DNA from 3 places in the Streptomyces sp. NPDC048504 genome. Region 2 is predicted to be linked to each of the others. Evidence: riboswitches for the same ligand, from Rfam matches in the RefSeq annotation. Region 2 holds a riboswitch; each other region holds the start of a gene.
The links. A riboswitch is a leader RNA that binds a small molecule or an ion and turns the genes downstream of it on or off. The one in region 2 is predicted to bind cyclic di-AMP.
Positions count from the first base shown of each region.

Region 1: it holds a riboswitch for cyclic di-AMP, as region 2 does, so the genes downstream of both, ACGFY9_RS04755 (transglycosylase family protein) here and ACGFY9_RS12770 (C40 family peptidase) in region 2, are expected to answer to the same signal.
Region 3: it holds a riboswitch for cyclic di-AMP, as region 2 does, so the genes downstream of both, ACGFY9_RS10355 (M23 family metallopeptidase) here and ACGFY9_RS12770 (C40 family peptidase) in region 2, are expected to answer to the same signal.

Region 1 is NZ_JBICXA010000002.1:105,992-108,186, reverse strand. Features, by position in the region: gene ACGFY9_RS04760 (transglycosylase family protein) at 1-913, shown strand, start outside; cyclic di-AMP (ydaO/yuaA leader) riboswitch at 1,107-1,288, shown strand; gene ACGFY9_RS04755 (transglycosylase family protein) at 1,298-1,993, shown strand.
Region 2 is NZ_JBICXA010000004.1:408,509-410,703, reverse strand. Features, by position in the region: gene ACGFY9_RS12780 (helix-turn-helix domain-containing protein) at 1-85, opposite strand, end outside; gene ACGFY9_RS12775 (ATP-binding protein) at 298-756, shown strand; gene ACGFY9_RS12770 (C40 family peptidase) at 849-1,322, opposite strand; cyclic di-AMP (ydaO/yuaA leader) riboswitch at 1,326-1,505, opposite strand; gene ACGFY9_RS12765 (hypothetical protein) at 1,845-2,153, opposite strand; gene ACGFY9_RS12760 (ATP-dependent Clp protease proteolytic subunit) at 2,161-2,195, opposite strand, start outside.
Region 3 is NZ_JBICXA010000003.1:559,841-562,035, reverse strand. Features, by position in the region: gene ACGFY9_RS10360 (M16 family metallopeptidase) at 1-959, shown strand, start outside; cyclic di-AMP (ydaO/yuaA leader) riboswitch at 1,174-1,333, shown strand; gene ACGFY9_RS10355 (M23 family metallopeptidase) at 1,347-2,102, shown strand.

The sequences.
Region 1 (2,195 bases), on a different contig from region 2:
CGGCTCCGCCATCGCCATCCCCCTCCTCGGGGCCGCCTCCGCGAACGCCGCCGACGGCACCACCTGGGACAAGGTGGCCAACTGCGAGAGCGGCGGCTCCTGGAGCATGAACGACGGCAACGGCTACTACGGCGGCCTGCAGATGACCCAGGACGAATGGGAGAAGTACGGCGGCCTCGCCTACGCCCCGAGCGCCGACCTGGCCAGCCGCTCCCAGCAGATAGCCGTCGCCGAGAAGGTCCTCGACGACAAGGGCACCTCCGCGTGGACCACCTGCGCGCTGCTCTCCGGTCTCACCACGACCTCGGGTTCGACGGACGTCGACACCGGCCTCGCGAGTGACTCCCCGTCGGCCGGCCCGACCGACTCCTCCGGTTCCGATTCCGCGGACTCGTCCGACTCGTCTGCTTCCTCCGGGTTGTCCGACTCCGGCGCCACGGACTCGACTTCGTCCGACGCGTCCGGCGACTCCGGCAGTGACTCCTCGGCCAGCCCCTCGCCCACCGCGACGGACAACTCCGCCAAGTCCGACAAGTCCACCACCCCTTCGGCCGGCAACGACTCGGTCGCCGCCTCCCCGAAAATCGACGAATCGGACAACTCGGCCCAGGCGGTGGGCAAGTGGAGCCTCGTCGACACGGGCGCGCTCGGCGATTCCGACGAGCAGGGCGAGCAGCAGACCAGTCAGCAGAGCGTCGGCAAGCATCGCGGGGCCAGTGCCGAGGAAAGCGTGTCGCCGCAGACCTACACCGTCCGCGCCGGCGACTCCCTCGCGTCCATCGCCGACTCCCTTGGCTACGACGGCGGATGGCGTGCGCTCTACGCCGAGAACAAAAAGGTGATAGGCGCCGATCCGACCCAGATCGCCGCCGGTCAGACCTTGGACGTCGGTACGGAAGCGGACGAAAAGTAGCAAGCGAACGGCGGGAGTTCACGTCACGCTTCGAGCTGAATGTCCGGTTTGATCAAAGTGTGGGATGAGTCTCAGAAGCCCTGATCGTCTTTGAAATTCCGCCGATTCCCTGTCTACGGTCGAGGCCGCTCGTCACCACGAGCCCCGGTTGCCGCACACGCCGAGTCCTGCCAGCGGCCTCCGGGAACAGTCGTCGCGTCAAGCGCCGTAGGCAGGAGCGGGGGACCCAGGTAAGCGCCGGGCCCGGGAGTCGAGAGACGACCGGAACCGGCTTGGGGTTAAGTCGCGCCTCGTACGAGACGTACGAGTCGCGGCCGGGCAACTCACACGGCCCGAACCCGACAGCTCACCTCGCAGGCGTCGGTGAGGGGATTGGGATTTTCCATGCTGTTTTCCAGCAAGGGCAAGCACCGCCGTCCGTCCAAGGCCACCCGCGTCGCCACGCTCGCCGGCGTCACCGGTGTCGCGATAGCCGCCCCGCTCATGGCGACCGGCAGCGCCTCCGCCGCCACCGCGTCCGAGTGGGACACGGTCGCCAGCTGCGAGTCCGGCGGCAACTGGTCCATCAACACCGGTAACGGCTACTACGGCGGCCTGCAGTTCTCCGCCTCGACGTGGGCCGCGTACGGCGGCACCGCCTACGCCTCCACCGCGAACCAGGCCTCCAAGTCCCAGCAGATAGCCGTGGCCGAGAAGGTTCTCGCCGCCCAGGGCAAGGGCGCCTGGCCCACCTGTGGCACCGGCCTGTCGAGCGCCTCCTACTCCGGCGGCAGCTCCAGCTCGTCGAGCGGCTCGAACAGCTCCAGCTCCTCCAAGACCACCACCGAGCGCTCCACGAGCGACACCACCGCCTCCCGCTCCGCCGAGCGCCCGGCCGCCAAGAAGACCGTCACCACCCCGACCGGCAAGAAGGTCAAGAAGGGTGACGGCGAGTACAAGGTCGTCAAGGGCGACACCCTCAGCTCCATCGCCGAGAAGCACAAGGTGAAGGGCGGCTGGCAGCAGCTGTTCAAGCTGAACAAGAGCATCATCGACGACGCCGACTTCATCTACCCGGGTCAGCAGCTGCACCTTAAGTAGCTCCCAGCTGAACCACAGCGCCCTCACAACCGTGGACTCCACCATGGAGACCTCGTGAGGGTCACCCCCGTCCCCCACGGGCTCCCCGCTCCGGTGCGTGTTCCCCCGTACGCACCGGGGCGGGGCTTTTTGCGTTCCCGGTCTGCCGCCCCCGTCCCCATGCCTGCCGCTTGCCGGGACTTTTTGTTCCGTTCGGAAACAA
Region 2 (2,195 bases):
CACCGCTGGTGAGCCCCGCCTCCGCACGCAATGCGCGCAGTTCCGCGCCCAGTTTCCGGCGGCGCACCGCGGGACCGTACTGCATGGGTTTCTCCTTACTCCTTCCGAGCCGCCCAAATACGGTCTGGGGTCGCAGAGTTCACCGCTTCGAGCGACAGATATATGCATATCTTGGTGGATCGCCACCGTTACCGACGCGGTAATGGCAGTCTGGCGAAGAAGCACCAGTCCGGGACCGTACTCGAACCATCCGCTCCGTGTCGGACACCGGTCCCGCGGGAAAGGGACGACCGCGCCATGGCAGACCATCTGGAAGCATCCGTCACTCTGCCGAGCGATCCCGCCTCGGTCTCCACCGCCCGCACCTACGTCGTCGGGACCCTGGTGGAATGGGGACTTCCGGCGGACACGGAGGTCGCCGACACCATCCGCCTCATCGTCTCCGAACTCGCCACCAACGCCGTACAGCACACCTTCGGGCAGTCACCCACCTTCACGGTGGACATCGAGCTGGAGCGTGACGAACGGCTGCACATCGGGGTCACCGACAGCCATCCTCGGTTCCCGAAACGCCTGCCGGCCGCCGTCCAGCAGGACAACGGCCGGGGCATGGTGATCATCCGCTGGCTGACCGCGGAGTGCGGCGGCAAACTCAAGGTCCGGCCCACCCTGGAGGGCGGCAAGACGGTCTCCATCGAGGTGCCCTGGACGGTACCGGCCCGGCCGGTGACCGCCGCGGGCCAGCAGGAGCCGTAGGACAGCGTTGTGAACGTCCCTGGACACCCGAGGGGGTGGCGGCCTGTCAGGTGGCCACCACCCCCTCGGGAGATTCGGACAGGTCTTGGCTCTTAGCTGACCCGGCCGTACCAGACGCTCTTGGTCCAGATCTTCTGCAGCCTCACCACGTCCCCCGTCTTCGGGGCGTGCCAGATCTTTCCCTTGCCGGCGTAGATGCCGACGTGGTAGACGCTGGAGCCCGAGTGGAAGAAGACGAGGTCCCCGGCCTTGCGGCTCTTGGCCGAGATGTGGTGGGTCTTGTTGTACTGCTGGGCCGCCGTACGGGGCAGTTTCTTGCCCGCCTTCTTGTACGAGTACAGCGTGAGCCCGGAGCAGTCGAAGCGGCCCGGTCCGGTGGCCCCGTACCTGTACGGGGCGCCCTTCTTGGACGCCGCGACCTGGAGCGCCTTCGTCGCGGGTGTCGCGGCCGCGGCGTCGGATGCGACGCCCGGTATCACGACGGAGCCGCCAACAGCGGCGATGGCGAAGGCCGAGGCCGTACCGGCCCTGACCATCAGCGACGGGACACGATTGAGCGCAGTCATGCGCAACCCTTCGTCAGCCGCCTGTGAAGGATGACCTGTCGGATTCGGGCTGGCGAAGTTGCCCGGCCGCTGACGCGGCTTCACCCCAAGGGCTGCTCGACCCGGTCATGGCGTGACCGTCCCGGCGACCCGTCGTGCTTGGGTCCTCCACTCCTGCCGATGCAATCCTGTCGACCTGTCATCCGGGCGGCGGCAGGACTCGGCGTCCGCCCGGATCGCCCCGCCGCTGCGGCGGGGTCTTGTCGTCAGACAGGGATCTTCACCTATGAATCTCCGAAAAGCCCAACGGAACCGGGGATTTGTGGGGTTACTCACCACTCACCCGTTCGGGTGGACACCCCCGTGTTCGAAGGGGCGTCGAGGGGTGTCAGGCCCCCGGACCAGCACCGGAACACTTCAGGCGGCCCTCGGGCTACGCGTGTTGCGCAACCCGGACGGCCGCATGGACGGAGAAGTGACTACGCCGATCAGGGGTACGTCGTTCGGCCGGTTTGGACGCCGCCCGAGGCGGCTGTGTCTCCGTCAACTGTCGGAGGGCGCGGGCAGGGTGACGCGCGCCGTGCGGCGCTCCCCGTCCAGCACGCGCAGCGCCCGCGCGAGGGTGGGAGCGTGCAGTTCGGTCTCACCCCGCTGGTGCATCAGCGCCAGCGCGTCCCGCAGCTCGGCGGCCTTGGCGACCAGTGCCTGAGCGGCCCTCAGACCACGGTACGTGTCACCGTTGTGCGCCGGGTTGATACGGCCGAGAAGGTCGGCCACATCCAGGTAACGGTCGATCAACTCGCCCTCGGCGCGCGTCAGTGCGGGCAGTGGAGGCAGTTCCGGCGGCAGCATCGTCGGCTCACTCCCCGCCCGGCTCGGTGAGCGAGGTCTTGC
Region 3 (2,195 bases), on a different contig from region 2:
TCCGCAACCGCCTCGACGAGATCCCGCACGAGACGGCCAACCCGTCCCGCCGCGCGGCCAAGGAGCTCTCCAAGGAGCTGTTCCCGGCGACCTCGCGCATGTCGCGCCCGCGCCAGGGCACCGAGGAGACCGTCCAGAAGATCGACTCCGGGGCCGTACGCGCGTTCTACGAGCGGCACGTCCGCCCCGCGACGGCCACCGTCGTGGTCGTCGGCGACCTCACCGGCATCGACCTGGACGCGCTCCTCGCCGACACCCTGGGTTCGTGGACAGGCTCCACCGCGCAGCCGCGTCCCGTGCCGCCGGTGACCGCCGACGACACCGGGCGGGTCGTGATCGTGCACCGTCCCGGCGCCGTCCAGACGCAGTTGCTCATCGGCCGCGTCGGAGCCGACCGGCACGACCGCGTGTGGCCCGCCCAGGTGCTCGGCACGTACTGCCTCGGCGGCACCCTCACCTCCCGCCTGGACCGCGTCCTGCGCGAGGAGAAGGGCTACACCTACGGTGTGCGGGCGTTCGGCCAGGTGCTGCGCTCGGCACCCGACGGCACGGGCGCCTCGATGCTCGCCATCAGCGGCTCCGTGGACACGCCGAACACCGGTCCCGCGCTGGACGACCTGTGGACGGTGCTCCGCAAGCTCGCCGAGGGCGGACTCACCGACGCCGAGCGGGACATCGCCGTACAGAACCTCGTCGGGGTGGCGCCGCTCAAGTACGAGACCGCCGCGGCCGTCGCGAGCACGCTGGCCGACCAGGTCGAGCAGCACCTGCCCGACGACTACCAGGCGACGCTGTACCAGCAGCTCGCCGCGACCGGCACCGTGGAGGCCACCGCGGCGGTCGTGAACGCCTTCCCGGTGGACCGTCTGGTGACGATCCTGGTCGGCGACGCGGAGCAGATCAAGGAGCCCGTCGAGGCTCTCGGCATCGGCGAAGTGACCGTCGTCGCGGCCGAGTAGACGACCCGTAGCGAGCCGACGAGCGGCACGCGCGCGTGGGGGCCCTGGTGACTGAAGAGTCACCAGGGCCCCCTAATGTCCGAATTGGGGGAGAGGTTGCCCGTCTGCCCTGTGGCATGTGCAACAAAACCCGTGATCCGTTTGGGGATTGAAAGTGGCCCCCCTTAGCGTCGGTCCGGCTGTCCGTCAGGCACCGCGCCGCACTCGCGGCACCGGACAGTCATCGCCGAGTCCCCGTACGGCGCGAGCCAGGGGAGCCGGGGACCCAGGTCCCTGGGGTGAATCGGACGCCCGCGCGCACAGCGAGGGGGTCCGTAGGAGACCTTCCTGCTCCGAACCCGTCAGCTAACCCGGTAGGCGAGAAGGAAGGAAAGGACCAGCCACTCCATGGCGTTCACCCGCGCCACCGGGAAGCACCGTCGCCCGAGCCGGACCCACCGCACCACCGTTCGTGCCGCGAGTGTCGCGGCTCTCGCCACCTCCGGCGTCGTAGGCACCCTGGCCGCAGCCCCGGCGTTCGCTGCGGAGCCCGCCGCCGAGCAGACCGGTCTCACCCCCGTCGTCGCCATGGGCGACGCCGTCGCCGAGAAGATCGACGCCCAGGCCGTCGCCCAGCAGCAGGCCGCGGACGAAGCTCTGGCCAAGGAGGTCGCCCGCGCCAAGGCCGCGGCACTGGCCAAGGCGGAGCGCGAGGCCGAGGTACGCGCCGCCCGCGCCGCCGAGCGCAAGAAGCTCAACACCTTCGTCGCGCCGGTCACCGGCTCGTACGTCTCCACGGGCTACAAGACCGGCGGCTCCCTGTGGTCCTCCGGTGCCCACACCGGCATCGACTTCCACGCCTCGACCGGCACCTCCGTGCACGCGGTGGGCTCCGGCACCGTCGTCGAGGCCGGCTGGGGCGGCTCGTACGGCAATCAAGTGGTGATCAAGATGGCCGACGGCATGTACACCATGTACGGCCACCTGTCGTCCATCGGTGTCGCCGTCGGCCAGACGGTCACCCCGGGCCAACAGATCGGCCTCTCCGGGGCGACCGGCAACGTCACCGGCCCGCACCTCCACTTCGAGGCCCGCACGACCGCCGAGTACGGCTCCGACGTCGACCCCGTCGCCTACCTCCGCAAGCACGGTGTGAACGTCTGACGACGCACCTCCGCACTTCCCGAAGCCCTGGCCCGCCCGGCCGGGGCTTTCGGTGTTTCCGGAGCCCTCCTGTCCAAAAAATATCCATGGATT